DNA from 2 places in the Kosakonia sp. MUSA4 genome. Region 1 is predicted to be linked to the other one. Evidence: predicted binding sites of a transcription regulator. Region 1 holds the regulator's gene; the other holds the start of a gene.

The links. The regulator CRP, encoded in region 1, controls carbon source genes, mostly activating them, when cyclic AMP is high. The targets are predictions, from matches to a motif close to ATGTGANNNNNNTCACAT.
Positions count from the first base shown of each region.
Region 2: idnO (gluconate 5-dehydrogenase) is a predicted target of CRP. The motif match lies at 4,109-4,126, and genes of this name have one in related genera.

Region 1 covers NZ_CP025697.1:4,996,153-5,003,524, reverse strand. The annotation lists gene C0557_RS23900 (aspartate aminotransferase family protein) at 1-762, shown strand, start outside; gene C0557_RS23895 (YccS/YhfK family putative transporter) at 752-2,830, opposite strand; gene crp (cAMP-activated global transcriptional regulator CRP) at 2,879-3,511, opposite strand; gene C0557_RS23885 (OsmC family protein) at 3,824-4,228, shown strand; gene C0557_RS23880 (phosphoribulokinase) at 4,258-5,127, opposite strand; gene C0557_RS23875 (YheU family protein) at 5,183-5,401, opposite strand; gene C0557_RS23870 (hydrolase) at 5,398-6,417, opposite strand; gene C0557_RS23865 (toxic anion resistance protein) at 6,595-7,372, shown strand, end outside.
Region 2 covers NZ_CP025697.1:582,926-590,297, reverse strand. The annotation lists gene C0557_RS02815 (heme-degrading domain-containing protein) at 1-443, opposite strand, end outside; gene C0557_RS02810 (MFS transporter) at 455-1,762, opposite strand; gene C0557_RS02805 (2-hydroxyacid dehydrogenase) at 1,792-2,742, opposite strand; gene C0557_RS02800 (LacI family DNA-binding transcriptional regulator) at 2,952-3,944, opposite strand; gene idnO (gluconate 5-dehydrogenase) at 4,184-4,948, shown strand; gene C0557_RS02790 (gluconokinase) at 4,959-5,489, shown strand; gene C0557_RS02785 (YhcH/YjgK/YiaL family protein) at 5,486-5,956, shown strand; gene C0557_RS02780 (YgdI/YgdR family lipoprotein) at 6,013-6,243, opposite strand; gene carB (carbamoyl-phosphate synthase large subunit) at 6,513-7,372, opposite strand, start outside.

The DNA.
Region 1 (7,372 bases):
CAGCCGAAATATTCCGACGGCTTTGGCCCGAAACCGGCCGACATCATTCATGTGCCGTTCAACGATCTGCACGCGGTGAAAGCGGTGATGGACGATCATACCTGCGCGGTGGTGGTCGAGCCGATCCAGGGGGAAGGCGGTGTTACGGCGGCAACGCCGGAGTTTTTGCAAGGTCTGCGAGAACTGTGCGATCAGCACAAAGCATTGCTGGTGTTTGATGAAGTGCAGTGCGGCATGGGCCGTAGCGGCGATCTGTTTGCTTATATGCACTATGGTGTGACGCCGGACATCCTGACCAGTGCAAAAGCGCTGGGGGGCGGTTTCCCGATCAGCGCGATGCTGACGACCAATGAGATCGCCAGCGTGTTCCACGCCGGTTCGCACGGTTCCACCTATGGCGGCAACCCGCTGGCCTGCGCGGTAGCGGGAACGGCTTTTGACATTATCAACACGCCGGAAGTGCTCAACGGTGTGAATGCTAAACGCCAGCTTTTCGTTAAGCATTTGCAGCAGATCGGCGAAAAATATCAACTCTTCAGCGAAATTCGCGGCATGGGGCTATTGGTTGGCGCTGAATTAACTGCGCCATTCAAAGGCCGCGCACGTGATTTTCTCTATGCTGCCGCAGATGCGGGCGTAATGGTGCTGAATGCCGGTCCGGACGTAATGCGCTTTGCGCCGTCGCTGGTTATTGACGAGCAGGATATCGATGAAGGGATGCGCCGCTTTGCCAGCGCGGTAGAGAAAGTGGTTAATGGTTAAGGTGTCGGTTTAGCCAGATGCCGTGATGCGGGCGCTGACGCCATGCCACTGACGAAATGGTGTGCATGGTGTTCAGATGCCCGATAACCCGTTGTAGATGCTGTTCGAGCGTGCTCATTGGCCCGTGGGTCAACGTTTCCGGCGCTTCCAGAATATTCACATCACCGGACTCTCCCGGCCCGTCATACTCCAGCCGCTGCTGACAACGTTGCAGCGCAATCTCGCAGGACTGCAAATAGCGCTGCGCCAGCTCCGGCGTCAGCATCGTATGCTCACGCGCCAGCGTGGTCATCGCATTGATATGTTCGACAATAAATTGGCTGTGCGTGACCCACAGCTTCATATCTTCCAGATAACGGGTGTTAAAGCCGGGTTCCTGCATTGCCTGATTGAGCGAGTTAAACAGTGCATTATGTGCCTGGTTGACGCGCATACGCTGCCAGGCGAGCGGCGTGGGCTGCGGGTCATCGCTGAGGATCAGGCGAATTGCCTGCTGGTCTGTTTCCAGCGCGTCGTGGGCATTCTGGCGCAGCAGACCGCTTTGCCATTGCGGCCACAACCAGACCATACCACCAAAGGCGATCAGGCAGCCAATTAAGGTATCGATTAGCCGCGCGACAATAAATTCTTCGCCGTTTAAGGTCAGCAGTTGCAATGAGTACACCGCGGTAATGGTAAAGCCGACCATCGCCCAGCCGTAACTTTTGCGGATAATCAGATAACTGACCAGCGTAATCAATAACATGGCTGTCAGCGTAAAACCGAGCGGAACATGAAAGTGCAACGTGATCCCGGCGATCACCAGCCCGGCAAGGGTTCCTGCCGCCCGGTGGACAATGCGCACGCGTGTCGCGCCATAACCATTTTGCGTGACAAACATAATCGTCATCATGATCCAGTAGGGCTTCGGCAGATGCAGGGCGCTGCCCATCAGGCTGGCAATACTGAGCATTACGCTGATGCGCGCCGCATTACGCAGCGCGGCGGATTTCAGGGATAAATAGCTTTTCAGCGCCGGGAGCAATGGCAATCGACGCTGCTTCTCCGCCATCAGATCGCGGATGTACAGAGGCCGCTGCGTACGCAGTACGCGGGCGATGCGGCTAAAGTGCCAGGCGCAGAACTGGCCTACCGGATTATCCGGGTGCTGGCGGGCGATTTTTTCCAGCGCGCCGATTTGCTTTTCCATAGTGAAACGCGTCGGATAACGATGGTAGAGAATGTCGTCCGCCAGCACGCGTAAACGGGCGGCGACGGTCTGCGCATTCCAGCGGATAACCTGCTCGGCGTGGGTTTGTTCAACCAGTTTTTGTACTTCTTCCGGCTGGTGCAGGCTGACGGAAATATGCTCCTGCAAATCCAGCGCGACCTGGAAAACGCGCAGCAGGCGTTTGTAGTCGTTATGCTGATTGGCCGCCAGCATATGCAATTGTTGGTAGCACTGGCTTATCATATCCACCGCTTTTTGCTGGCGTGCAAGCAGCGGCGGCAGGGCTTTTTCCGGATCGGCATGCTGCGTCAGCAGGCTGTATTTGGCTTCGCAATAATCAGCCAGTTGCCGGTAGAGCAGGCTTAACGATTCGCGCAGTGGTTGTTCCCGCCACATCCAGAACCAGAACCAGTTAAACAGCCCGTACCATAGTGTGCCCAGCGCGTAAATCAGCAGCGGCTCCCACACCGGCATATTCCCGGCGAGGCTGAGCGTGAAGATGGCGGCAATCAGCGAGGCGGGCAGTAAGCGCCCGTGCAATGCGCTGATCTCAGCCGTGACGCCCAGTAGCAGGGTCAGCATGGTAAAGATCAGCGGCAGCGGAAGATCTTCCGCCAGCAACAATTGCACCGCCAGGCTGCTACCCGCAAACAGACAGCCGCCAATAATCAGGCGCTTAAAGAAACGCTTATGCGGCGTGTCGAGACCGGCAATATTGCAGCAAGCGGGAACGAGTGAGAAAAGCAGGCCCTGTTGCAGATGGCCGACTATCAGGCCAATCGCCACAGGCAGACATAACACCAGCGTTTGTCGCAGTGCGTAGTTGATTTCGGGGTGATAAATCAGCCTGCGCCACATGAGGAGAGAAAAACGGCGCGCCGGATAAACGATGCGCCGTTTTACGGATTAACGTGTTCCGTATACCACGATGGTTTTACCGTGGGCGGAGATCAGGTTCTGATCTTCCAGCATTTTCAGGATGCGGCCGACAGTCTCACGGGAGCAACCAACGATTTGGCCAATCTCCTGGCGAGTAATTTTAATCTGCATGCCGTCCGGGTGAGTCATTGCGTCCGGCTGTTTTGCCAGATTCAGCAGCGTCTGCGCGATACGGCCCGTTACGTCCAGGAACGCCAGGTTGCCGACTTTCTCCGAGGTCACCTGAAGGCGACGCGCCATCTGCGAGGAGAGGCGCATCAGAATATCCGGGTTCACCTGGATAAGCTGACGGAATTTTTTGTAGGAAATTTCGGCGACTTCACAAGCGGTCTTGGCGCGTACCCAGGCACTGCGCTCCTGACCTTCTTCGAACAAGCCCAGTTCACCGATAAAATCACCCTGATTAAGGTAAGAGAGAATCATCTCTTTACCTTCCTCATCCTTGATTAGCACTGCCACTGAGCCTTTAACGATGTAATACAGCGTTTCCGCTTTTTCACCCTGGTGAATCAGCGTGCTCTTCGACGGGTACTTATGAATGTGGCAATGAGACAAGAACCATTCGAGAGTCGGGTCTGTTTGCGGTTTGCCAAGCACCATGCGCGGTTATCCTCTGTTATAAGCTGGCTCCGAAAGCGGGGATGTAGGTTTCAGCCTGCTTCCGGGGTTGCAATCAAAGCTTCTCATGTCCTGAGAAGTGGGCCGTCAGGGTTATCTGCGGCCTCTAATCTACGATGTCATGCATACATGCGTAACATCCATTTATCTTTGTAGCATCCAGATTGTTTTAGCATAGGTTTTCACGCCTGTCTCCTGGTGTCTCGCTTCAGCATGACGCAGGTCGCCTTCCGTTGCGAGTTTTGTTATGTACGCGTAATCTGTGGAGAAAATTACTACTCCGGAGTGAATAAAATGCAGGCACGTGTGAAATGGGTTGAAGGGTTGACCTTCCTGGGTGAGTCCGCATCTGGCCACCAAATTCTGATGGACGGTAATTCCGGGGATAAAGCGCCAAGCCCGATGGAGATGGTGCTGATGGCGGCGGGCGGTTGCAGCGCAATTGACGTCGTTTCCATCCTGCAGAAAGGGCGCCACGACGTGACCGACTGCGAAGTGAAGCTGACTTCCGAGCGCCGTGAAGAAGCGCCGCGTCTGTTTACGCACATCAATCTGCACTTTATCGTCACCGGCAAAGCGCTGAAAGACGCGGCAGTTTCCCGCGCGGTGGATCTGTCGGCGGAAAAATATTGCTCTGTAGCGTTGATGCTGGAGAAGGCCGTGAAGATCACCCACTCCTACGAAGTTATCGAAGCCTGATGCCCTGGCCCGGCAATCGGCTTGCCGGGCTACTTAATCTTTTTCCCTTCCATCAGCCGTTGCACCAGCGGCGTCATAATCAATTCCATCGCCAGCCCCATCTTGCCGCCCGGTACCACCAGTGTATCCATATGGGAAATAAACGAACCTTGCAGCATCGCCAACAGCCACGGGTAATCAATGCCTTGCAAATTCTGGAAGTGAATGACCACAAAGCTTTCATCCAGCGACGGAATGCCTTTTGCGGCGAAAGGGTTAGACGTATCGACCGTCGGCACGCGCTGAAAGTTGATGTGCGTACGGGAAAACTGCGGGGTGATAAAGTTGATGTAATCTTCCATCGAACGAACCACCGAATCCATCACCGCTTCACGGGAGTGTCCGCGTTCGCTGGTATCGCGAATCAGTTTCTGGATCCACTCCAGGTTGACGATCGGCACCACGCCAACCAGTAAATCAACATGGCGCGCCACGTCATTTTGCGGGGTCACTACGCCGCCGTGCAGCCCTTCATAAAACAGCACGTCGGTGGGTTCCGGCAGCGGTTGCCAGGGCGTAAACGTGCCCGGCACCTGATTCCACGGCACCGCTTCATCGTAGGTATGCAGATATTTACGCGTTTGCCCGGTTCCGCTCTGGCCATATTCGCTAAAGGTTTGTTCAAGCAGGCTGAAGTCATTGGCATCCGGGCCAAAGTAACTGATATGCCGCCCAAGATCGCGGGCTTTGCGGATCGCCATATCCATTTCCGGACGGGTAAAGCGATGGAAGCTGTCTCCTTCCACTTCTGCGGCGTGCATATTGAGCTGGGCGAAGATTTTACGGAAGGCGACGCTGGTGGTGGTGGTTCCCGCGCCGCTGGAGCCAGTAACGGCGATGACCGGATGTTTGGCAGACATAGCAACTCCCTGAATAAAACTGTGTTTGCAGTATAGTCAGCCGCCATCTACCCGGTTAATCGTGAAACTGCCCCCGCGGCATAATGTTTACCGTCTCGTGCAGTTCCGACCACACCAGTACAGCTTCACCGCGTTGCAGTTGACGTTTAACGTCAGCGACCTTTTGTTCTAGCGAACGTTCATGTTCACCATAATCGGTGCCTTCGCGCAAGACAAAGCTCTCAATCAGATTGTTCAGCGTGTCGGCGTCAATCTCTTGCCAGGGAATAATCATGATGTTCTCAGCCAGGGGGAAAGCCAGTCCGGAATGCGCTTTTCCAGCCACATTTCTGGTCGGCGCAGCGTACCGCCGACAAAACCGACATGACCGCCGTGTTCTGTCAGTTGGTACTCAATATTCGGCGGTAAATGGCCGGCATCCGGAATAACGTTATGATCCATAAACGGATCGTCTTTGGCGTGAATGATCAGCGTCGGTTTACGGATCAACGGCAACTGCGGCATGGCGCTACAGCGGCGATAGTAATCCAGCGCATCAGCAAAGCCGTGGATCTTGGCGGTGATCAGATCGTCAAACTCGCGGATACGCCGCACTTTCCGCAGCGCAGGCAGCGTCGTTGGCAGCGAGCCGGGGTAGGCTCTTAATTTGCGTGCGGCGTTCGCTTTCAGCAAATTCAGCAGGTAACGCTGATAAAAGCGGGAAAACCCTTTTTCCATATGATAGCTGCACGCTTCCAGCATCAATGGCGCAGAGACGATCACGGCTGCATCAACGGGAAGAGAATCATCGGCTCTGGCTAACAGGCAGCCGAGCATATTGCCGCCCAGCGAATAGCCTACCGCCGCGGTCGGCGCCGGGCCGAAGGTTTCTGGCAGCCAGCGTAAAAACCAGGTGCCATCTTCGGTTTCGCCGGAGTGGTAGATGCGGTTCAGGCGGTTGGGAATGCCGCTACAGCCGCGAAAATGCATCACCACGCCCAGCCAGCCGCGCTCTTTTGCTGCATGGATCAGACCATGCGCATACGGGCTGTGCAGGCTACCTTCCAGGCCGTGAAACACGACCAGACGCGGTTTGTGTTTTGCCTGCCCGGGCTCTTCGCTCCAGGCGAGATCGACGAAGTCGCCGTCCGGCAGCTCCAGGCGCTGCCACCAGGGATCAAACTGTAAGCGGCGGCGTAGAATGCGAGGCAGCATCGTTTGTAGATGCGGATTCCGCGCACCCGGCATCGGATGAAAGTTGTGCGAATCTTCCTGATTTTCAAGAAGATTTGCAGGTGTAATATCTGCCATCGTGTTAAATCATCTCAAGAAACTGACGCTTATTATACTTGCGAATATTTAAGCTGTTTAATACTTTGCTGCTGTTGTACCGTATTACGCTCTACGGACAGCCTTATAACGATTTAATAAATCAGCAATTTTATTCCATTACTGCTGTCCGCTTTTCACTCATTGAGGACTCATTGGATGACGGAAAATACCTCGCTTGACCTTGCGGCGCCACAGCAACTCAATCAGGCAATTAACGACTTACCCGGCAGTGAAAATTTAACCCCAGCCGAGCAAACGCAAATCCAGAATATCGTTGCAGAAATTAATATTAACGATCCGGTGTTCTCGCTGGCCTTTGGCGCCAAAACCATGAACAGCATCTCGCAGTTTTCTGAATCGCTGATGCAGGAAGTCCGGGCAAAAGACGCTGGCGTGATTGGCGCGCAGCTGACCGATCTACTGATGAAAATCAAGCAGGTGGATATCAGCGCCTTCGAGCAAAAACCAGGTTTCCTCGCTTCACTACCGCTGTTGGGATCGCTGTTTAACCGGATCGAGCGCACCATGCTGGAGTACCAGACGCTGGCGAAGCAGGTCGATACCATCACCGAAAAGCTGAATGAAGCGATGGTCGATCTGCTGCGTAATATCTCGGTTCTGGAGATCCTCTTTGATCGTAACCGCGACGTTTTTCAGCAAATTACGCTGCATATCATTGCCGGCAAGCAAAAGCTGGAGCAGATCAAACAGAACGAACTACCCGTTTTGCAGGCGCAGGCGACAACCGATCCGATGAACGCACAGCGCCTTCGGGATCTACTGGAGGGTATTCAGCGCTTTGAGCGTCGTCTGCATGATTTGATGCTGTCGCGCACCATTGCGATGCAGTCCGCGCCGCAAATCCGCCTGATGCAAAGTAACAGCCAGTCCCTGGCGGAAAAGATCCAGAGCAGCATTCTTTCCACTATTCCTG
Region 2 (7,372 bases), 1.3 Mb from region 1:
GTACTCAGCACGAGGTTATGATCATCACGCTGCGGCGCGCCGGAGACCGTCACCGTACCTATCAGGCAACCGCTGGTCAGATAAAGCGGATAACTGCCGCCAAATGCCGCATAGTCTCGCGCATCCACGCCATAACGTTCACTCAGCGTCGTGCCACGGGATTGCAGCATCAACCCGGCAGCCCAGGAGCTGATGCCGAGAAAATCCACCAGATTACGTTTACGCCGCACCCAATCCACGTTTTCTGCCGTCGCGCGGGGCATTAGCGCGCTGAACAGGCACAGTTGATTGATACGAATCTCAATCGCCAGCGCATAGTCGTTGCGCAGTGCCGCCTGGTATAACGCACTCCCCAGCGTCCAGGCATCCGCATAATCGAAGGCCGGAAAGCGCAATTTGGCGTGGTGGCTTTCGCATAATGCGATCTGTTGCTCCAGTGTCATGGTGCTCTCCGCTATGCGCGATGCGGCTGATCGTCGCTGCTGACCAGAACCCGATCATCGGCTTGCAGGTCGCATTTCTTCGGCAACAGGAAGGTGATCGTCCCGGCAATCATCAGTGAACCCGCCAGGGCGCAGACGGCCACATTCTGCCCGTAAAAGTAGATCATCACGCCGACCAGATACGGGCCGCAGAAACCACCCAGATTGCCCAGACCGTTGATCACGCCACGCGCGCTACCGGCCACTTCCGGCGAGGCAATTCTTCCGGGAATAGACCAGAACGGGCTGGTCGCCGCCTTGAGGAAGAAACCGCACATCACCAGCGCAATATAAGCCGCCACCACATGTTCACGTAACAATACCGAAGCCAGCAGTGAGGCGGCGAAACAGTAAAGGGAGAGGCGCACCCAGGCGCGACGCTTACCGCTGCGATCGCTGAACAGCGAGATGGTATAGATCCCGGCAAGCGTGGCAACAAAAGGTAAGATCGCCAGAAGCCCGACTCCGGCCATATTGGCACCGGTCAGATTTTTCAGGATCGTCGGCAACCACAGGGTGTAACCATAATCCCCGGTTTGATAGAAGAAGTTGAGCACCACCAGCTTCATCAGGCCGGCATTGCGAAACACATCTTTTACCGGCGCATTGCTGACCGCCTCTTCCGCCAGCCGCGCTTCGCGCTCGCGCGCCAGCGTGGTGACCAGATATTCGCGTTCGCTGGCTGGCAGCCAGTGCGCCTCTTCCGGCCGATCGCTGATCAGCCGCCACCACACCAGCAGCACCACCAGTGAAAGCAGCCCTTCGATGATAAACAGCCAGCGCCAGTCGAGCGCCGCGATGATCGCCCCGGAAACCGGTGCGGTCAGCATGCCGCCAAGCGGGGCAAACATCATGACAAACGCATTCGCCCGGCCTACCTCTTTTTCCGGGAACCAGTTGCTGACCATCGTCAGCACCACTGGCAACATGCCACCTTCGGAAACGCCAAGGATAAAGCGCAACACCAGCAGTTGATATTCATGCGTTACGAATCCGGTGGCGACAGAAACCACCGCCCACGCCAGCAGCGACCAGGCGATAAAACGCTTGCCGCTGCCGTTTACCGCGCTACGCCCACCAGGAATTTGCAAGAACAAATAACCGATAAAAAAGATCCCGCTGGCGACGCCCGCCATCTGGCTGGTGATGCCTAAATCCGCCTCCATACCGCCGGGCAGCGCGAAGCTGATATTAACCCTGTCCATAAACGAAATAATGCAGGCAATAAGCACAGGCGCAATGATCCGCCACCAGCGCGTGCCGGGTATTTTAGTGTTCATATGTTTTCTCTCTGAGGCAGAGGTGAGGATCAGGCAATCACATTGGGCAGCGGCGCCTGAGCAAAATAAGCGGCAACGTTGGCGTACACCACATCGCTCATTTTTTGTCGGGTTTCATGCGTTGCGCTGGCAACGTGCGGTTGCAGTACAACGTTGTCGAGCGCGATCAGCGCTGCCGGGACATTCGGTTCATCTTCATAAACGTCCAGGCCAGCACCGGCGATAACACCGTTTTGTAACGCGCGGATCAATGCCGTTTCATCGACCAGTGAACCGCGGGCGATGTTAATTAACCAGGCATGTTTCGGCATCACGTTAAATACCGAGGCATCGATCAGTTTGTGGTTTGCTGCTCCGGCAGAAGCCGCAATCACCAGAAAATCGCTCTCATGGGCGAGGGTATGCAGATCTGCGCACCAGTGATAATCCAGCCCGGCAATCGGCTGCCGGTCGTTGTAGAGGATCTCCATATCGAAACCGCTGGCCCGACGGGCGATGGCCTGGCCGATATTGCCCATACCGAAGATGCCAATGCATTTGCCGCTGACCTGCGTTGCCAGCGCTGGCGCGGAGGTTAACCAGCGCCCCTCGCGGACAAAACGATCGCCCTGGCAGAGTTGACGCGCCCCCGCCAGCAGCAACCCCATCGCCAGATCGGCCACCCCTTGCGTTAACACGCCAGAGGTGATGGTGACAGCAATATTGCGTTTACGGGTGTAGTGCAGATCAACCGCATCGGTGCCTACGCCGAACAGCGCCACCAGCCCCACCTGCGGTAATGCTTCGAGAACATGATTGGTTACGCCGATATCGCCACGCGTCACCACCACCTGAATGTCGGCCCCAACGCGTTGCAGAAAAGCCTCTGCGTCAGCTTGTTCATAAAGGCGATGCACCGTGAAAGTAGTGGAGAGGCGATCGAGCAGGCTGTCTACAACAGGAGCGATCAGCAGTACGGTCTGGTTAGTTTTTGTATTCATCGTGATACCTGTTTGAAAGTTTCAGTACGTCCTGCGTCTTATCAAACGGGTTTTCGGCGGGTATTTTTGCGATCTCCATCACGCTGAATTGTGTTAAAAAAGCGTGTTACCTTCTTCGTGATCGGCACGGGTAAAATGCCGCATTCCCCCCTGAAAAGGTGCGACATAAGCACAACAAAATACTAACAACAGCCCGCACGACAGAAAGGTTAGATGGTTTCGCCCATCGACAGGCGATAGTGCAGATCGACGTGTTCAATGGTTGGCAATCCTTTGATTTTCTTGAGCAGGATTTCGGTCGCGACCTTTCCCATCTCGAAGCGCGGGGTCAAAACGCTGGCCAGACGCGGGCTGATAACCTGCCCAATCTCCAGACCGTGGAACCCGGCAATCGCGATCTCAGCAGGCACTTTGATCCCGGAAGTAAGGCACTCCTGTAACACCCCAACGGCAAGGTCGTCGTTGGTACATAAAATACCGTCCATATCCGGGTACATTTGCCGCGCCAGCGTCATCATGCCGGTGCCGATAGAAATCGAGGACACCTTATTTGGCGCAATCCGCCCGACCGGTAAACCCTGCGCTTCCATCGCCTGGCAGTAACCGTTATAGCGCTGCTCGTCGCGCACGTCAGACATCGAGCCGAAGTAGATAATGCGCCGCTTGCCGCTGGCCAGCAGCATCGTGGTCATATCAAAACCAGCCTTCATATTGTCGAAACCGACATTGATACGATCGGCATTCGACGACAGCCCCATCACCTCGGCAATCGGAATTTTGGCCGCTTTCAGATACTTCTCCGCCCGCAGACTATGAACCGACTCAGTAAGCAGCAACCCTTTGACATTAAAGGCTAAAACCGTAGCAATTTGCTCCTCTTCGCGCTGGCTGTCGTAGTCATAATTGACCACCAGCGTCTGGTAGCCCTGCGCAGAAGTGACCGATTCAATTCCCGCGAGCAAGTCGGCAAAGATTTGATTATTAAAAGAGGGGATCAGCACGCCGATGCGCGGCAGCACGTTGGCAGACATCGCCGGGTTATCCGGATCGGGTTGGTAACCCACTTCGGCAATGACACTGGCGATACGCTCGGCCGTGTCGGGCTTCACCTTCTCCGGCGTGCGCAGATAGCGGCTGACCGTCATTTTAGTTACGCCCGCCAGCGCAGCGATATCATGCAAAGTAATACGTTGTGCCTTCATGGTTGCTACCTGTCCTGACGCCAGCCCGAGCCCGTTATTATGCCCCTTGTCGCCGGAAAAGAGAATTGCCCAACTGCGCTGCAATGCGCGGTTAACCGCCGGATTGCCCTCAGTTTTCCGCCCTGCTTCACACTAAAAGTAACCCCTTTTCGTAACATGGATTTGAGTGATCTACGTCACAGTTCAGCCAGGGTAAAAACCGTGAGATAGGGGCTACATCATTCGCTCAGGAAATAACAATGAACGATCTTTTCAGTTTAAACGGCAAACGCATTTTAATTACCGGCTCAGGTCAGGGGATCGGTTTTGTTATGGCGCAGGGGCTGGCGCAGTACGGCGCGGAAATCATCATTAACGATATCTCGGCGGAACGCGCCGAACAAGCCGCGATGAAACTACGCGATGAAGGCGCAACCGCGCATGTCGCGGTATTCAACGTGACCGATGCCGAATCTGTTGAGCAGGCGATTGACGATATTGAACGCCATATCGGCGCCATCGACGTGCTGTTCAATAACGCAGGCATCCAGCGGCGTCATCCTTTTACCGAGTTCCCGGTGGATGAGTGGAACGCGGTTATTGCCGTTAACCAGACCGCCGTTTTCCTGGTGTCGCAGGCTGTCGCTAAACGCATGATGGCGCGCCAGCAGGGCAAAATCGTCAATATCTGCTCAATGCAGAGTGAACTGGGCCGCGACACCATTACGCCATATGCCGCCGCGAAAGGCGCAGTGAAAATGCTGACGCGCGGCATGTGCGTCGAACTGGCGCGCCACAATATTCAGGTCAACGGGATTGCGCCTGGCTATTTTAAAACCGCCATGACGCAGGCGTTGGTGGATGACAAAGCGTTCACCAACTGGCTATGCAAACGCACCCCTGCCGCTCGCTGGGGCGATCCGCAGGAACTGGTTGGCGCCGCAGTGTTTCTCTCCTCCAAAGCCTCCGACTTCGTTAACGGGCATTTACTGTTCGTCGATGGCGGCATGCTGGTTGCGGTGTAAGGAGCGCACGATGACTGGTCAGTGCGTGATTTTAATGGGCGTCTCCGGTACCGGGAAAAGCACGGTAGGTCTGGCGCTTGCGCAGGCAATGCAGGCGAAGTTTATCGATGGTGACGATCTGCATCCCCGACAGAACATTCGTAAAATGGCCTCGGGCCAGGCATTGGATGATGATGATCGCCTGCCGTGGCTGGAACGCCTTTCCGACGTTATTTTTAGTCTGGAACAAAAAAATGAATCTGGCGTGCTGGTCTGCTCGGCGCTGAAAAAACGTTATCGCGACCAGCTTCGCAGCGGGAACAGCAATCTCTGTTTTCTCTGGCTCCGGGGCGATTACACCTGCGTGCTGGAAAGAATGCGCCAGCGTCAGGGGCATTTTATGCCCGAAGCGCTGCTGCAAAGCCAGTTCGCCGCGCTGGAAGTTCCCGCTGATGACGAACCCGACATTCTGGCGGTGGATATCACACCGCCGGTGGCCACGATTGTTTCGCAAAGCCTTTCCCTGTTACAAAACTACGTTAACCAGGATGTCCCTGCATGATCATTGATACCTTATCCGCTGGCGCGGTGAATCCGCTCTATCCGGCAATTATTCGCCAGACGCTCCAGGCCATTCTCGATAAGAAACCGCACTCACTGGCGGCGGGAAAATATCCGTTGCAGGGCGACAGCGTTTTCTTCTCAGTGGTTGAAGGGCATACCCGGCTGCTGGCTGAGCAGCGCCCGGAATTTCATCGTCAATATATTGATATCCATATTGTATTAAGCGGCGAAGAGGTGGTTGGCGCAGGCGTGACCGGCTTGCCGCTTGAACTTAGCGAGCCGTTTAATAATGCGAACGATCTCGGTTTTTGTCAGCACATTGCCAGCGAGACGCTGATTCATTTACAGCCTGAAGAACTGGCAATTATCTTCCCGCTGGAGCTGCACCGCCCGATGTCCAGCCTGACGTCGCCCGCCGCGCTGCGTAAAATCGTGGTGAAAATCGACGCGGCGCTGCTGAAATAAGCGCATAAAAAAGTCCCGCCGTAGCGGGACTCCTTCTCACAGCAAGGCAAACCGGATTAGTTATCCAGCTCGCTCATGTTTTTCACCTGATCGCGATTAATCTGCTCGGTTTTACCGGTTTCGGCATTTTTATAGGAAACCAGCCCGGTGTCATCATCCACCTTCGGCTTACCATCGGTCACAATGGTGCGGCCATCCGTGGTGCGAACAGCCTGATTTGAAGAACAACCGGCAACGGTAAACAGCGCTGCGGCAGTAAAAATCGACGTCATCAGAAGTTTGTTCATTTGCATGGTTATCTCCCTGCTTTCAGTGAATTTCATTCGTCTGTTAACCTATTTTAGGTTAACTCACTGTAAGCGTGAGGAAATGCAGAACCTTCTGAAGATTGGCAATAACAGAAAGGTGTTGTAGGCCGGATAAAGCAACGCCGCCATCCGGCGACCAACCGCAACGCGGGATCAGGATCATGCCTGATGGCGCTTCGCTTATCAGGCCTACAGAACGTAGAAGTCGGGAAAGGAAAACCGGCCCGCGAAACGGGCCGGTGTCAGGCTTACTTGCGGATTTGCGCGTGCATTTCCTGCACGGAAATCACTTTCTCGGTAGCATCCGCATTCAGCGCCATCGCGGTGGCGAAGCCGCCGTTCAGCGTGGTGTCGTAATGCACTTTGTATTGCAGCGCGCTGCGGCGAATCAGTTTGGAATCCTCAATCGCCTGGCGGCCTGCCGTGGTGTTGATGATGTAGGTGTACTCGCCATTCTTGATACGATCCTGAATGTGCGGGCGACCTTCATGCACTTTGTTCACCAGACGCGGGTTGATACCGGCTTCGCCCAGCACAATCGCTGTGCCGTGGGTTGCATCCAGTTCAAAGCCCTGTTTCAGCAGCTTAGCCGCCAGATCCACCACGCGCTCTTTATCGCCTTCGCGAACAGAGAGCAGCGCGCGACCGTATTTCTTCATCGTCGAGTTGCTGCCGAGCTGTGCTTTGGCAAATGCTTCAGCAAAGGTGCGCCCGACGCCCATCACTTCACCGGTAGAGCGCATTTCTGGCCCTAACAGCGGGTCAACGCCAGGGAACTTGTTAAACGGCAGCACCACCTCTTTCACTGAGTAGTACGGCGGGATGATTTCTTTAGTGTGGCCCTGCTGCGCCAGCGTTTTGCCGGTCATCACGCGCGCTGCCACTTTCGCTAACTGCACGCCGGTCGCCTTGGAGACGAACGGTACGGTACGCGCCGCACGCGGGTTTACCTCAATCAGGTAAACTTCGTTGTCTTTCACCGCGAACTGCACGTTCATCAGACCGCGAACCTGCAACTCGAACGCCAGTTTCTGCACCTGCTGGCGCATGACGTCCTGAATTTCCTGGCTCAGCGTGTAAGCCGGCAGAGAGCAGGCGGAGTCGCCGG